3 regions of the Aeribacillus sp. FSL K6-3256 genome follow, and region 2 is predicted to be linked to each of the others. Evidence: riboswitches for the same ligand, from Rfam matches in the RefSeq annotation. Region 2 holds a riboswitch; each other region holds the start of a gene.
The links. A riboswitch is a leader RNA that binds a small molecule or an ion and turns the genes downstream of it on or off. The one in region 2 is predicted to bind cobalamin.
Positions count from the first base shown of each region.

Region 1 (5,185 bases), 730 kb from region 2:
ATCATCCCAATTGAGCACGTTGGAACATTTTCCGTTCACTATTGCTGTTGAACGGTTTGGTGCATCAGGATCCATAATAACTCGTTTTGTTAATGTTTGCTCCATATTAATTCCTCCTTAACTTGCACATGATTCACATTCATAAATGTCGCTTGATGTCGAACGGACATAATACGTTGTTTTTAATCCGGATTTCCAAGCTGTCAAATGAAGCTCCAGCAATTCTTTCGCTTTAATCGTGTTTAGGACGTAAAAGTTGAAGGAAATGGACTGGTCAATATGTTTCTGGCGCACTGCATTTTGTTTAATGCTCCATGTTTGGTCGATCAAATAAGCGGATTTATAATACCAAGTCGTTTTCGCATTTAAGTCGGGAACGGTAACTGGAATTTTGTAGTCTTTCTTTTCCTCTGAATAAACTTTTTGGAAAATTGGATCGATGCTTGCTGTGCTTCCGGCTATAATGGAGGTCGATGCGTTCGGTGCGACCGCCATTAAATAGCTGTTGCGAATCCCAAAAGTCTGCACTTTTTCCTTTAATTCCTGCCATTTTTTTGACGTATAACCGCGGATTTCAAAATATCGCCCTGTATCCCACTCCGAGCCTTTAAAGAGAGGGTATGCGCCTTTTTCTTTTGCGAGCTCCATACTCGACTGAATGGTTAAATACGCAATTTTTTCATATAATTGGTCGACAAATTGGACTGCCTCGTCGCTTTCCCATGTAATTTCCTTTAGTGCAAATAAATGATGCATGCCAAACGTTCCAAGACCGATTGCACGGTATTTTTCATTTGTAAGCTTCGCCTGTAATACCGGAATGTTATTTAAATCGATAACGTTGTCCAGCATCCGCACTTGAATAGGGATTAAACGTTCCAGAACGTTGTCTGGGACAGCCCGTGCCAAGTTGATGGAAGAAAGGTTGCAGACGACGAAATCGCCGGGCTTTTTCACAATGACAATTTTTCCATCTTCAACATATTGTTCTTCAACAGTAGTAGCACTTTGATTTTGCGCAATCTCTGTGCATAAATTGCTGCAATAAATCATGCCGGCATGCTTGTTTGCGTTTTTTCGATTCACTTCATCCCGATAAAACATAAAAGGCGTTCCCGTTTCAAGCTGGCTGATCATAATCCGTTTCATTATTTCAATCGCAGGCACTTTTTCTTTAGATAAGGAAGGATGATTCACGCACTCAAAATATTTTTCCCGAAAGCTGCCGTTACCTTTTTCTTCATCATAATAATCTTCCAGACTGAATCCCATGACTTTGCGAACTTCGTGGGGATCGAACAAATACCAGTCCCCGCGCTTTTCAACTTGCTCCATAAATAGGTCAGGAATGCATACACCTGTAAATAAATCATGGGTGCGCAGCCGTTCATCTCCGTTATTTAATTTTGCATCAAGGAAGGCGAAAATATCTTTATGCCAAACATCCAAATAAACGGCAATTGCTCCTTTTCTTTGGCCGAGCTGGTCGACGCTCACTGCAGTATTATTTAATTGCTTCATCCAAGGAATGACACCTGATGAAACTCCTTTGAACCCCCGGATATCGCTTCCGCGGCTTCTGATTTTCCCTAAATAAACTCCAATGCCTCCGCCGCTTTTAGAAACATTGGCAATATCAGTGTTCGAATCATAAATGCCTTGAAGGCTGTCGTCTACCGTATCAATAAAGCAGCTTGAAAGCTGACCGACTGATTTTCCTGCATTAGCCAATGTCGGTGTTGCAACCGTCATATATAAATGGCTCAATGCCCAATACGCTTCCTTTACAAGATGCAAACGTTTGGACGGATGCTCGTTGATCATTAACGTCATAGCGATGATCATAAAACGTTCCTGTGGTAGCTCAAATGTTCGTTTATGAAAATCTTTAGCTAAATACCGGTCGTAAAGAGTCCTTAATCCGATGTATGTAAACAGCTTGTCCTTCTCAGGATCAATGGCATTTCCCAGCTCCATAATTTCCTCTTTTGAATAATGCTCTAGCAAAAGAGGGTTGTAGATTCCAAGATCGGTTAATGTTTCGATTAACAAATAAAAATCGCCGTAGCCCGGTTGGTTGTAATTTCTGTTTTGGCTCGCTTCATAGTAAATTTTTTCAAGAAATACGTGTGCAGCTAAAAAAGTCCAATCCGGCTCACTTTCCGAAATGTTTGCTAAAGCTTCAATAATCAGCAGGTTTGTAAATTTTTCAAGATCATCAATCTGCTGGTATTGTAGGGTTGTCGACACTCTCTCGCTGTATTCATGAAAGGAAAGGGATGGAAACTTTTTTTCAAGCTGCCTTAGATAAAGCTCCCAATCGCTCCTGTTAAAATGATTTTGAAAAACCTCGTATAGATTTAATGCTTTCGTAATATTCATCAAACATCCTCCTTATCAAAATAAAAAACCGCTCAGGAAGCTGAGCGGATCAAACGATGATTAAAAGGGAGGCAGTTTATAAGGCGAAACTACTCCATTCAAACCATCGTTTCATCTTCCCAACCCCCGAAGAATTAGAAACGTTCGGACAAAGGCAGGTCTCCTGACTCGTGCTTCATCCTACTTTGAATCCTTCCCATACGAAACGTACAGTGGATTATTCATTTCGTAGCACTCACAGTTGCGGGGACAGTTCCGGATTCTCACCGGATTCCCTTTTAAGCTGAAAACAGCACCTTTGTCGTTAGGTTTTCAATATATAGTATTTAATTGTTTTTGATTACACAATATATAGATTTTTGGTGTTATATATTCATCATAATCGTACTTGGCGAAAATTGCAATAAAAAAGTGAGGCTGATTGAAATTTTGCAACCTCACGAAACAATTAATGAAACTGAATATCAATTTTCTTTTTGTTGTTTTCGGTTTGTTTTGGAATACGGATTTCCAAAACGCCATTTTTATATGTCGCGCTCACTTCTTCTTCTTTTACATTTGCCGGCAATGCAACAGCGCGGTGAAACCGCCCGACAAACCGTTCGCGTCTATGCATTTCTTCTTCCTTTACTTCTTTGCTTCTTTGAATTGTGCCGCTGATCGTAAGAACGTTGCGATCAAGATGAATGTCAACGTCTTCCTTTTTTTCAAGGCCGGGCAAATCACACGTAACAATTACTTCATTAGCAGTTTCATGAATATCAAGCCGGGGGGTATTCATAGTCTCAAAGTTTTCAAAAAAATGCGGGAAGCTTTCAGAAAAAACGCGATTCATGTTTCGTCTAAATTGGTTGATCTCAGAAAAAGGATCGTAAGGAATGAGAGCCATATGATTGTTCCTCCTTTGATTTTTTTACAGAAAATATTATTTGTGTTGTAACCGAGAAATATTCACCAAGCAAAATTCCAATTATTGTTTTCAATGTCCGGTGTATCCAAAGTTATTTCGGAATAGAGCTCTTTCAGATTTTTACTATTTATAATCGCCTTTAAACATGTTTTTCGTCAACAGTAATCTTTAGTTTTATAGAAAATATTTCATTTTCGAATATTGAATGTAACGAATTTGAATAAATTTTAAAAATTAATTGAAAAAATTGTTGATCATCTATTTTTAATTGCCGATATATACAATGGACACTAATAATGAATTTTGAAGGGGAAATCAACCAATGTTTAAAAAAAGAAAACAAGTTCCATCACTTTTTGAAAAACAAGTAGATCTTCAACAAGTAAAACTTGAAGTGACTGATGAAAAATATCAAAGACAATTAGCGATGGTTGGCCTGACAAAGGATGATCTTATTTGTACTCTTATATTAAAAGATGCGATTGAAGAAAACATAAAGTTTATTATCGATGCATTTTATGATGCTCTCCATCAAGAACAATTTTTGATTGACATAATTAATAAATACAGCTCGATCGAAAAGCAGAAGGAAAGATTGAAAAAACATGTGCTGCTTATGTTTAGCGGATCCTTGACAGATGAAGATATAACAAGAATGAAGCGGATTGCTGTAGCTCACGTCCGCATTGGATTAGATACGATTTGGTACATGAGTTCATTCCAGCAATTACAGAAATCTATTTTTTCCGTTGTTGCGAAAGCGTGTCCATCGAAGGAAGATTATCATAAAGCGGTGGTCACCATTGCAAAAATGTTAAACTTTGAACAGCAAATTGTGCTGGAAGCATATAATGAGGAGTATTTAAAAAGACGGCAAAAAATCGAAAAGGAAAAACAGGAGCTTCATGAAAACATCGCCCAAACCTCCATTCGTCTTGCTGATCTTATTGAATCAGCCAATTCAGCTATACAAAAAATTAACGAACGATCCAAACAATTTGCCTTAATTGCAGTTGATCGTTTTGAAACAGCGGCATCAACCGAAGCAGAGGTCAGTTCAAGGAGAGAAGACTTGAATTTTCACTCCGGTTTAATGGTCAATATAAAAGAACGGACTGATGATATTGCTTTAAAAATAAAGTCGCTTGAACAAACTTCTGAAAAAATTAATCATGTCGTCTCGATTGTTACTTCTATTGCTGAACAAACTAACTTGCTGGCTTTAAATGCCGCAATTGAATCAGCGCGCGCAGGGGAATACGGGAAAGGATTCGCTGTTGTTGCTAGTGAAGTGAGAAAGCTGGCGGAAGAAACAAAAAATTCCGTGCTTGGCGTTTCCAATTTAATTGAGGAAATCAGAGCGAAAATTAACGATACCGCTTCATCTATTGTGGAAGTAACAGAGCTTACAGGCAATGGTTCGCAAAGAATGAAAGAGATGAACCAATTCTTCGACAATATTTTGTATGCCTTCGACAAAAATAAAGAACAAACTGAAAAGACGAAAAATGAACTCGAAAACTTTGCTGAAATCATTGATGATATAACAAATTTCATTGCGCAAATCAATGAGACTTCAGAACATTTAAAAAAGCTGGCCAATCATATATAAATTCTTTTTCAGACGCTCGAGCCCCATCATTCCGAACTTAGGAGAGATGGGGTTTTTATTGGTACTGAACCATAAAATAGATAGATGAAAAGGAGGGCGGCCGGGAGATGTTTGCGTCATAAATCACCATACCGCCTGTACCGTCGGCAAATCCGCTTGTTGCAAATGTTTTTCCTTCTTTTTCTGGATGAATCACAAAAAAGCTGAACAAGTTCTTTGGTTCTGTACAAATTTAATGTACGAGGATCTAAAAAAATTGTTTACGCAGTTCTAACATCGTT
Region 1 covers NZ_CP150188.1:2,938,781-2,943,965, reverse strand. The annotation lists gene NSQ84_RS14155 (ribonucleotide-diphosphate reductase subunit beta) at 1-105, opposite strand, end outside; gene NSQ84_RS14150 (ribonucleoside-diphosphate reductase subunit alpha) at 118-2,382, opposite strand; cobalamin riboswitch at 2,518-2,697, opposite strand; gene NSQ84_RS14145 (Hsp20/alpha crystallin family protein) at 2,831-3,271, opposite strand; gene NSQ84_RS14140 (globin-coupled sensor protein) at 3,615-4,904, shown strand.
Region 1: another riboswitch for cobalamin. It lies ahead of NSQ84_RS14150 (ribonucleoside-diphosphate reductase subunit alpha); the one in region 2 lies ahead of metE (5-methyltetrahydropteroyltriglutamate--homocysteine S-methyltransferase).

Region 2 (5,185 bases):
CCCTGCATCCGGTGAGCCGCCGATCACAAATGAAATGTTGAACAGCAAGGCGCCAAAGAAAAACGTCCAGAAGCTGAGTGCATTCAAATACGGGAACGCCACATCTCTAGCTCCAATTTGGAGAGGAACTGCAATGTTCATGATCCCGAATATGAACGGCATTGCCATAAATAAAATCATAATGGTTCCATGTGTAGTGAAAATTTCATTATAATGCTGTGAATCTAAAAACGTATTATTTGGCACTGTCAATTGGGCGCGCATTAAAAGTGCGTCTACGCCCCCTCGGAATAGCATTAATACGGCGGAAATAATATACATAATCCCTATTTTTTTATGGTCAACAGTCGTTAGCCACTCTTTCCACAGCCATTTCCATTTTTTAAAATAGGTTAACACAAAAACGATACCAATAATTGTTAATACAATAGCTGCATCCGCCATATATATAAGGGGTTCGCCGGTAACGAAAAATTCATCCCATTTCACAGCACGTTCCTCCTTCCTTCCGATTAATGTCCTTCGTGCTGATGGCTTTCATGTTCACGATTATCATGATGATCAGATTCAACTTCCTCCAATTTTATGGTACCGTGCTTTTCTTTTGCAGGGATATTGTCTAAATGCTCACCTGGTTTCGCAAAATCAACCCACGCCAAATGTGTTCCAGAAAAAGTCAATTTATCTTTTAAAACTCCGACTTGGATGATTTCGTTAAATTGTTTTTTCGTCAGCAATGGAGCTGATGCTTGTGTTTCTTTCACCCATTTATAAAAATCTTCTTTTTCCATTGCGTTCACATCAAATGTTTGATGGGCAAATCCTTCTCCTGTAAAATTTGAATTCCGCCCTTTAAACGTACCGACATGATCAGCCTGCAAATAAAGAGTCATTCCCATTCCAGCCATATTATATTTTTGTCCGCCCAGCTCTGGAATCCATAAAGCGCTCATCCCGCCGACAGCTGTCAATTTAAATTCAACTGGAACATCTTTTGGAATGTTGACATAATTGACTGTTTCAATATTTTCCTCCGGATAGCTGAAAATCCATTTCCAATCGGCTGCTGTCGCATGAATTACAATTGGTTCAACCCCTCTAGATTCCTTCGGCGGTTTTTCAAGCTCAAAAGTCGCCTTAATCGTTGGTATCGCCAATGCAATGACAATCAACACAGGAATAGCTGTCCAAATGATTTCCAGAAGTGTATTTCCGTGCTGGTCAGGAGGCTCATAATCAAGATTTTCCGGTCTCTCCCTGTATTTCCATAAAATAACTGCAAACAGCACAAAGATGACAACAATAATAAACAGCATAAACCAAATTGACCAAAGGATTAAATCCTTTTGAACCTCTGCAACAGGCCCTTTCGGATTTAATAAAACAAAGCGTTCACTGCAACCTGTCAACAAAAAAAGCAATGACAGTGGTAAAACCTTCATAAACAAGTTCAACCATTTTTGTTGTTGTGCCGGCATTTTCGATCCCTCTCAAATCAGAAATGTTTTAAATTTTCATAAAAACCGACTTAATCGATTCAAAAAATAATTGAGTTGTAAATGAACTTTATCACATTTTTATCGAAATAAACTTTAATTCAAAAAACAGTCAAGAAACGATAAATTTTTTGTAAAATTTTTGCCACGAATCTGACACAATATAGAGAAATTCCGTTTTTTCAGGGAATCTTCTCTATATTTTCCAAATAAAAGCTGATGGGAATGTATTTTCGAGGGATGTACATGAAGAAGCTGAAAAATGACGTTTTCATCTGTTTTCTTGAACCGATGTATCATTCTAAATTTGCCAAGTGAGGAAATAAGCAAAATGAGTTAGCAGCCGAGTCAGGGGAAAAATAAACAAATTCATGCTGAAAGGAAGAGTTCGGATAAATGACTTACATACAATTTTCTGTTCAAAAATAAAGCTCCTATCTTCATAAAATCGAGATAGGAGCTGAAGCTTTAGTTTAAATTCAATCCTTTTTTCTGAACAAATTGCTTCATGTACATTCTTGTCGGATTCGAAAGCATGCGAGCCATTTGACCAGTCCAAGTATCTTTGCGAATCCCGTTTGTTCGCTGATCATAATAATTGGATACTATTTCATTATATTGTTCAAGCTCGCGCACATATGCTTCTTGATCTTGCTTATATTCTTCCTCATGATAAATATGCTCAAAAGGTATTCTTGGTTTTTTCGCCGTTTCTTTTGCAGGGTAGCCGACAGTTAATGCAAAAAGAGGGATGACCTTGTTTGGAATTTTCAACAGCCTCGATACTTCTTCTAAATTATTGCGGATGCCTCCGATGTAGCAAATGCCGAGTCCCATTGACTCAGCCGCTAACGCAGCATTTTGAGCGGCCAGTGCAGCATCAATGAGAGCTACCATAAATTTTTCAGTGCTCCTCAATGAATCTTCTACATTTTTGCCTTCCATTTCACCAATGACTTCATGACGGTGCAAATCAGCGCAAAAAATAAATAAATGTCCGCTCTTCTCTACGTAAGCTTGGTTTCCTGCCAGTTCAGCGAGCTTTTTTTTCGTTTGTATATTTTTCACCCCGATAATGGAATAGGCTTGCATGTAACTTGAAGTTGAAGCGGCTTGGGCGCATTCGACAATTAATCGGATTTGCTCATCTGTCAAAGGCCGATCCTCAAAATGACGAACTGAACGGTGATTTAAAATGGTTTTGATAATGTCGTTCAACATAATCATCCTTTCTATAATCCCACTTATTTTTTGAAAAATCACACTTCTTCCAATCCAAGTATTAACATGAAAATACTGCTCTTTCAAATGATTCGTATTGAAAAATACGTTTTTTATAGCTCCTTTTTCAGTGAAGGCTCCAAGCACCTAATTTTACCATCGTATCTCAAACTATTCACTGCAACGATCCTGTATTGTAAACAACAAAATTTTTCGAATTTACGTTATTAGAAAAATTAAATTTTAAAAACGACCCTCTAAACACACAATTTGTATGTGAATTCCTGCTTCTGTCCATTGATTTCCCAAAATAGGGCAGCACTTTTCTGAACCTAAAAAATAGGGATTGAAAAAACAAAAAAAATCATCTATTCTGATAATTATAGTTTCATATAGTGTTCCAAGCAGCAGGTGCGTCATATTTCATCAGCAATATGCGCTTAAAAGGGAAGATTGGTGAAATTCCAACACGGTCGCGCCACTGTGATGGGGAGCTTTCGGCCAACATCCACTGTTTCAATGTTTGAAATGGGAAGGAGGATCGAAAGCGATGATCCTAAGTCAGGAGACCTGCCTGTTGTATGCACTGCCACCTACGCGTCATAGGGAGGAGTGATGAAGCCATGTTGAGATTTAAGCCCTACATGTATCTCAACACGAGTTAGAGTCCACAATTCCCTCTTTTACGCGTAAAAAGAGGGTTTTTTTATTATGTGTTGAGATACAAATCAAATGGGGGTGTCAATATTGACATTAATTAGTTCAAATCTTGGCTATCCAAGAATTGGTGAAAGAAGAGAATGGAAAAGAGCGCTGGAATCATTTTGGAACGGAAACATTTCAGAAAGCAGCTTGGAGGAAACATTAAAAGATATACGTCTTCTCAATCTGAAAAAACAGAAGGAAAAAGGAATAGACCTGATTCCTGTAGGAGATTTTTCATTATATGACCATGTCCTCGATACTGCATTTATGTTTGGGTATATTCCTTCTAGATTCCAGCATATGGAGCCGACTTCATTAAAAACATATTTTGCAATGGCTAGAGGCTCTGATGAAGCAGAAGCAATGGAAATGACCAAATGGTTCAACACAAACTACCATTATATTGTTCCGGAGCTTGAAAATAAAACGCCGGCGTTAGTAAAGAACCGTCTGCTTGAACTTTTTCAGGAAGCGAAAAACGAGCTGAATATTGAAGCAAAACCGGTTTTGCTAGGTCCAATTACTTTTTTAAAGCTGGCAAAACAATACGATCAACACGATTTTCATAAACATTTGTCTGCTTTAATTCCTGTTTACGTCCAATTGTTGACGGAACTTGCTCAGGCCGGTGCGAAATGGGTGCAAATTGATGAGCCGATTCTTGTACAGGAGCTAGATGATTCATCGATTCCTTTGTTTAAAGAGGTATACGATGCTTTCCACAAAGCGCTTCCTTCGTTAAATATCATTTTGCAAACATACTTTGAAAGTATAACCCATTATCAAGAAATCGTGTCTCTTCCTGTCGCTGCAATTGGCCTGGACTTTGTACATGATCATGGCGTCAATCTGTCGAACATCAAAACGCTCGGCTTTCCGAAAGACAAAATTCTCGCAGCTGGTTTGATCGACGGCCGCAACATTTGGAAAGCATCCTTAGTATCAAAAGCTAAGGAAATCGATGATCTTGCGCAATATGTAGATATTGATAGATTGATCATTCAGCCTTCATGCAGCTTGCTTCATGTACCTGTTACAGTTCAAAACGAACAGAGCTTGCCGTCCATATTGAAAAATGCTCTTTCCTTTGCTGATGAAAAATTGGATGAAGTAAATGAACTCGCTCAATATGCAAAAGGGAAAAGAACGATCGATGATTTAAAACAATATGACCGCTCTTATACGGATTTTATCCATTCTTCCTTTCGGACAAATGAGAAGGTTCAAGAGGCCAGCAAAAATATCGGAGCATATCCAACGAAACGCTTGGATTATACCGAACGGCAAAAACTGCATAAAAAAAGATGGAATCTGCCGATTTTACCGACTACTACGATCGGAAGCTTTCCGCAGACGAAAGAAATCCGGCAAATCCGCTTAAAATGGCGGAAAGGCGAATATACAAACGAGCAGTATGAATCGGTCATCAATAATGAAATAAAAAAATGGATTGACATTCAAGAACAGCTCGGTTTAGACGTATTCGTCCATGGGGAATTTGAACGGACCGATATGGTCGAATTTTTCGGGGAAAAATTAAATGGAATTGCTGTTACAAATAACGGCTGGGTGCAATCATACGGGTCACGATGCGTGAGACCGCCGATTATTTACGGAGATGTAGCATTTGATCAGCCGATGACCGTAAAAGAAAGCGTATATGCACAATCACTGACAAGCAAGCCTGTTAAAGGGATGCTGACAGGACCTGTCACGATCCTAAACTGGTCATTTGTGCGCAATGACATCGACCGTATAAGCGT
Region 2 covers NZ_CP150188.1:3,665,105-3,670,289, forward strand. The annotation lists gene qoxB (cytochrome aa3 quinol oxidase subunit I) at 1-444, opposite strand, end outside; gene qoxA (cytochrome aa3 quinol oxidase subunit II) at 513-1,478, opposite strand; gene nfsA (oxygen-insensitive NADPH nitroreductase) at 1,965-2,714, opposite strand; cobalamin riboswitch at 3,110-3,310, shown strand; gene metE (5-methyltetrahydropteroyltriglutamate--homocysteine S-methyltransferase) at 3,450-5,185, shown strand, end outside.

Region 3 (5,185 bases), 1.4 Mb from region 2:
GCGGTCACCATGCCCTCGATAAAGGCTTGGTCAGATAAATGCCCGTTTATGAACATCCAAGTGTTGATTGCTCTAACGTGTTCGTGCTTTTCCATGTTTTTGGATGCATCTGCACCATGTGATATAGAAGCTGTAACGACGATAATTATCGAAATGCCCTCTTCTTCCCATTCTTCCACAACCCCGTCTTCTACATAAGAACTCGTCAGCATCCCGATTGTTTCATTCGGGCTGAAACCATTGTCCAGCAAAAAATTTATCATCTCCGTTTGGCTGCCAGAAACATGATCGTCTGTTGATACATGCCGGTTGACAAAGTGACGATGCCAGCCAAACCCGCCTCCGACAACTGCGGATGAAAGCGTTTTAAGCGGAGATGCCGCTTTTACATAAATAAGCTCCTTTGTCTGAATAACATCCCCTTTCGTAAAAACTTTTTTTTCATCATGCTTATGCTCAGGCGACAGCATCATTTGGGGGCGTGCTATTTCTGGATGGGATTGTTTAATCGCTGAAACGTCGTATACATGATGAATTGTTTTTTCATTTAATACCGCATTTGGATCATCAATCAGAACGGACTGGCCGTTTTTTAAGAGAAGCATTTTGTCACAATAAAGACTAGCTAAATTAATATCATGAAAAATAGACACTACTGTCAATCCATGTGACTTTGTCCATTTTTTTAATTGGTCAAGCAGCATTTTTTGATAGGTAATATCAAGATGATTGGTCGGTTCATCAAGCAAAAGCAAAGATGGGTTTTGTGCGAGTGCTTGAGCTAAAAACACTCTTTGTTTCTCACCCCCGCTTAAATGCTTGATCGATAGATGCTTCAATTTGGTTACGTTTGTAAATTCCATAACTTGTTGGATTACTTGTTCATCTTCGTACGTCAACCGTTTTAAAAATCCGCGCTGAAACGGATACCTGCCGAGCGCTACCGTCTCCCAAACTGTATAGTCAAACATTTGCGTATTGTTTTGCGGAAGTGAGGCAATTTTACGTGCCAGCTGTTTCGCGGAATAAGCTTGAAGCGGTTTTCCCTCCAGTTCAATTGTGCCGCTTCTTACAGGGATGAGTCCGCCGATCATTTTTAACAGCGTCGTTTTTCCGCTTCCATTCGGTCCTAAAATGCCAAACATTTCTCCCTTCTCTACAATAAAAGAAAGATTTTCAATAATATTCCGCCGTTGATATCCGCCGGCAATATTTTTGATCTGCAACATGCTGCTACCCTCTTCTTTCCATTCGTTGTTTCATTAAAATAAACGCGAAGCTTGGTGCACCAATCAATGCAGTAATGACACCGATAGGAAGTTCGGTTGGCGACATAATTGTTCTCGATACCAAGTCTGCTAAAATTAAAAAGCCAGCCCCAAATAAAGCGGATAGGGGAAGAAGATGCCGGTAATCATTTCCCCAAAGCAGCCTGTTCAAATGAGGAACGACAAGCCCTACAAATCCGATCGTTCCGCTTATCGCGACGGCTGCACCAGCTAAAATGGAGGCTGATGTCAAGATCAATAATTTCCTCTTTTTCACGTTTACCCCCAATTGATGCGCTTTTTCTTCTCCGAAGGCGAGCGCGTTCAGCTCTGTTCCGTTGGCTAAAATCAATAAAGAGCCGACGACGAAAAAAGGCAAAAGCATCATAACATATACCCAGCCGCGCATCGATACGCTGCCTAGAAGCCAGTTGACGATTTGCCTCAATTCCTCACCGGACATCGCGATCATAAAAGAAATCAAAGCCCCTAAAAAGGAGCTCATGATGATTCCCGTCAACACGATCGTTTCAATCCTCATCGCTTTATCAATCATTCCTGCGAAAAAAATCACAAAAATTATCGTCATGAATCCGGTTAAAATACTGGCTACCGGCAATGTAAAAAATCCGAAAAACGGAATGTGAATCCCGAAAAAAAGAACAAAAACAGCTCCTAATGATGCACCAGAAGATACGCCGAGCGTATAAGGATCTGCCAAAGGATTTTGCAAAAGTCCTTGAAAGGATGCCCCTGCCAGAGCTAGCGAAGCGCCGACAAGGCCAGCCAAAATAACGCGCGGCAAACGGATACTCATGACGATATTTTGCGTGTTTTCATCAACGCTGCCATTTCCGCCCATGTGAAAAAGGGCGTCCCCAATCATTTGCAAAATATCAAAAAATGATATTGGAAACGTCCCGATGGAAACACCAAGAAAAATAGAAAAAACAAGAAAACAAACGGTCACCATATAGGCGACCACGTGTTTATTATTCGAATACATCCGGGTAAACCGCTTTTGCAAGTTCTTCTACTCCTTCTACCAATCTTGGACCTGGACGGCTCACTAAATCTTCATTCACTTCATAAACACGCTTTTCTTTAATGGCTGTAACATTTTCCCATCCCTTGCGGCCAAGAACTTGTTCAGTTGCGTTTTCAACATAATTTCCATAGGTGATGATGATGGTATCAGGATTTAATTTCACTACCGCCTCTTCCGTTATTTGCGGCCATCCTTCCTGATCGCCCGCTGCATTTTCCGCATTGATGATGGCAAGCATTTCATCCATAAACGTTCCTTTTCCTGTTGTATACAGCTGAGGCGGAGCACTGATTTCGACAAACACTTTTTGCTTTTCGTCATCTGTTATATTTTTCGCTTTTTCTTTTAATTCATTTACTTTTGTTTTCATATTTTGAACGATTTCATCTGCTTTTTCTTTCGTTCCGGTAATTTTCCCGATCGTCTGAATAGTTTGATACACTTGTTCAAACGATGTTGCATTCTCAACAACAAATACGGTAATGCCGGCTTCTTTCAATTGGTTTAATCCTTCTTTGGCATTTGCAGCGCTTGAAGCATGCGCTAAAACAAGATCAGGCTTCAAAGAAATGATTTTTTCCACGTTGAAATTCATATCACCGACTTTTTCCTTGTTTTTCACTTCTTCCGGATAGTTGTCCAATTCTGTTACCCCAACAATTTGATCGCCTAACCCTAGTGTGTAAACAATTTCTGTATTGCTTGGAATAAGTGAAACAATACGCTTCGGTTTTTCCTTGATTGTTACATCTTCACCTAATGCGTCCTTCACTGTAACTGGGAATAATTTGGATGTTTGTTCGCTCGCGTTGCTGTTATTTTCTTTTTGTTCTGCATTATTCGTTTGTCCGCAGCCCACTAGAAGTCCAACTAAAAGCAATAACGATAAAAACAGTGCAGAAAACTTTTTCATGACGTTCCTCCTCCAATAAAAAAACATCTTCTTTTTTTGATAAGAAGATGTCTGAAAACAAGCATATCGCTTTGTTCTGTTTTCAAACACCTCCCTATCCTCGTAGGGTTTTTAGGCGTGTTCAAACAGGCAGGTCTCCTGGCTCATGGTCATCGCTCCCTGAACCTTCCCGTAGACACAGTGGCATTTTCAGGTTGCTCCCATTCACAGTGGCGGGACCGCGTTGGATTTTCACCAAACTTCCCTTTTAAGCGGACAAAAGTGTCCGCACCTGTTTGCTTTTGAATGAAATTGTCGACGAATGTAATTATACATCATTCAAATCCGTTCTGGTAGAAAAAATGTGAAAATGCTATGTCAAGTTTTATATTGGACTTTTTATAAGGTTTTCAATTCAACCGTGTTGATTTGAACCGATTGCCGTAAAAATGAATAAAATTTTAATGGATGGGTAATTGATTTTAGGAACGAAGGAGGATCCATAAGTGACAGTCGTTCTTTTAGACCCAGGCCACGGTGGAAGTGATCCTGGTGCAACATTTAGAAGCTATGAAGAAGAAGACTTTACGCTGACTATTGCCTTAATGGCCAGAGACCATTTGCTAGAAAACTTTCAAGTAGATGTCGTGATGACACGAACGAACGATCGCACTGTCAGTTTAGAAGAAAGAACGAGTTTGGCAAACAGACTAAATGTCGATTTTTTCTGCTCCATCCATGTCAATTCAGGGGGCGGAACAGGATTTGAAAGCTATATTTACAACCGCGGTGCATCCAATAAAACGATTCAATACCGTTCCATCATTCATAATCATATTATGAGCGTAATCGGGCCAAAATATAACGTACAGGACCGCGGAAAAAAAAGCGCCAATTTTTTTGTGTTGAGAGAAACGAAAATGCCCGCGGTTCTATTGGAAACATTATTTATCGATAATCCTAACGATATCAAATTGTTAACCTCTTCTGCTTTTATAAGTGATTTTGCCGTCAGTGTGGCGGAAGGAATAGGAAAAGCCCTTAATTTAAAGAGAAAGGCAAGCACAACAAAAAAGCCGTCGACAAAACCGTCGGCTCCTGTTTCAAACAACACGCTTTACAAAGTGATTGCCGGTTCCTTCAAAGAGCGTAAAAATGCAGAACAACGCGTAAAGGAACTGAAGGGAAAAAACGTGGACAGTTTTATTTCACCTGCTAATGTTAACGGCACAAGTTTTTACCGTGTTCAAGCAGGGGCTTTTCAACATTTGGAAAATGCGAAGGAGCAGTTGGCAAAACTTGTGCAGCTGGGCTATAAAGATGCTTTTATTTTAACTCCCGAAGAGCAGCGAGCAAATCCGCCAAGGCAAAATCAACTAGCCAGCTTGCTGTCTACATCAGAGCCGCAAGCATCCGCCACAGAAGACATTTCTATTTTAGGAGAACCGCTTTTATCGGGAACATTGTTGGATCAGTTCGTAAAAAATACGAATCCAGATGCACCTCAACTGGGCGATTTATATATCCAATTAAGCAAACTATACGGAATACGCGGTGATATCGCTTACGCACAAGCCATTCATGAGACGAACTATTTTCGCTTCACCGGGGTTGTCGACCGCAGCCAAAACAATTTTGCCGGAATTGGAGCGACAGGCCCGAATGTCCGAGGAGCAAGCTTCTCCACATCAAGAGAAGGAGTTCTCGCTCATTTGCAGCACTTGTTTGCTTATGCGACAACAAAGCCTCTTCCAGGTGATGAGCCGCTTGTAGATCCAAGATTTCATTATGTGAAGCGCGGATCAGCTACCACTTGGAAAGAATTAAATGGAAAGTGGGCGGTTCCTGGAGATCGTTACGGAGAAATGATTTTATCGATTTACCGTTCCAACCTTCAATTCGCTGTTCAACAGCTTTCCTCCATGATTGCGGAATTAAACAAACATGTATGATCATTTTTTTAATCTATTTTCCAAT
Region 3 covers NZ_CP150188.1:1,305,264-1,310,448, reverse strand. The annotation lists gene NSQ84_RS06370 (adenosylcobinamide amidohydrolase) at 1-1,229, opposite strand, end outside; gene NSQ84_RS06365 (iron ABC transporter permease) at 1,234-2,295, opposite strand; gene NSQ84_RS06360 (ABC transporter substrate-binding protein) at 2,261-3,229, opposite strand; cobalamin riboswitch at 3,340-3,519, opposite strand; gene NSQ84_RS06355 (N-acetylmuramoyl-L-alanine amidase) at 3,715-5,160, shown strand.
Region 3: another riboswitch for cobalamin. It lies ahead of NSQ84_RS06360 (ABC transporter substrate-binding protein); the one in region 2 lies ahead of metE (5-methyltetrahydropteroyltriglutamate--homocysteine S-methyltransferase).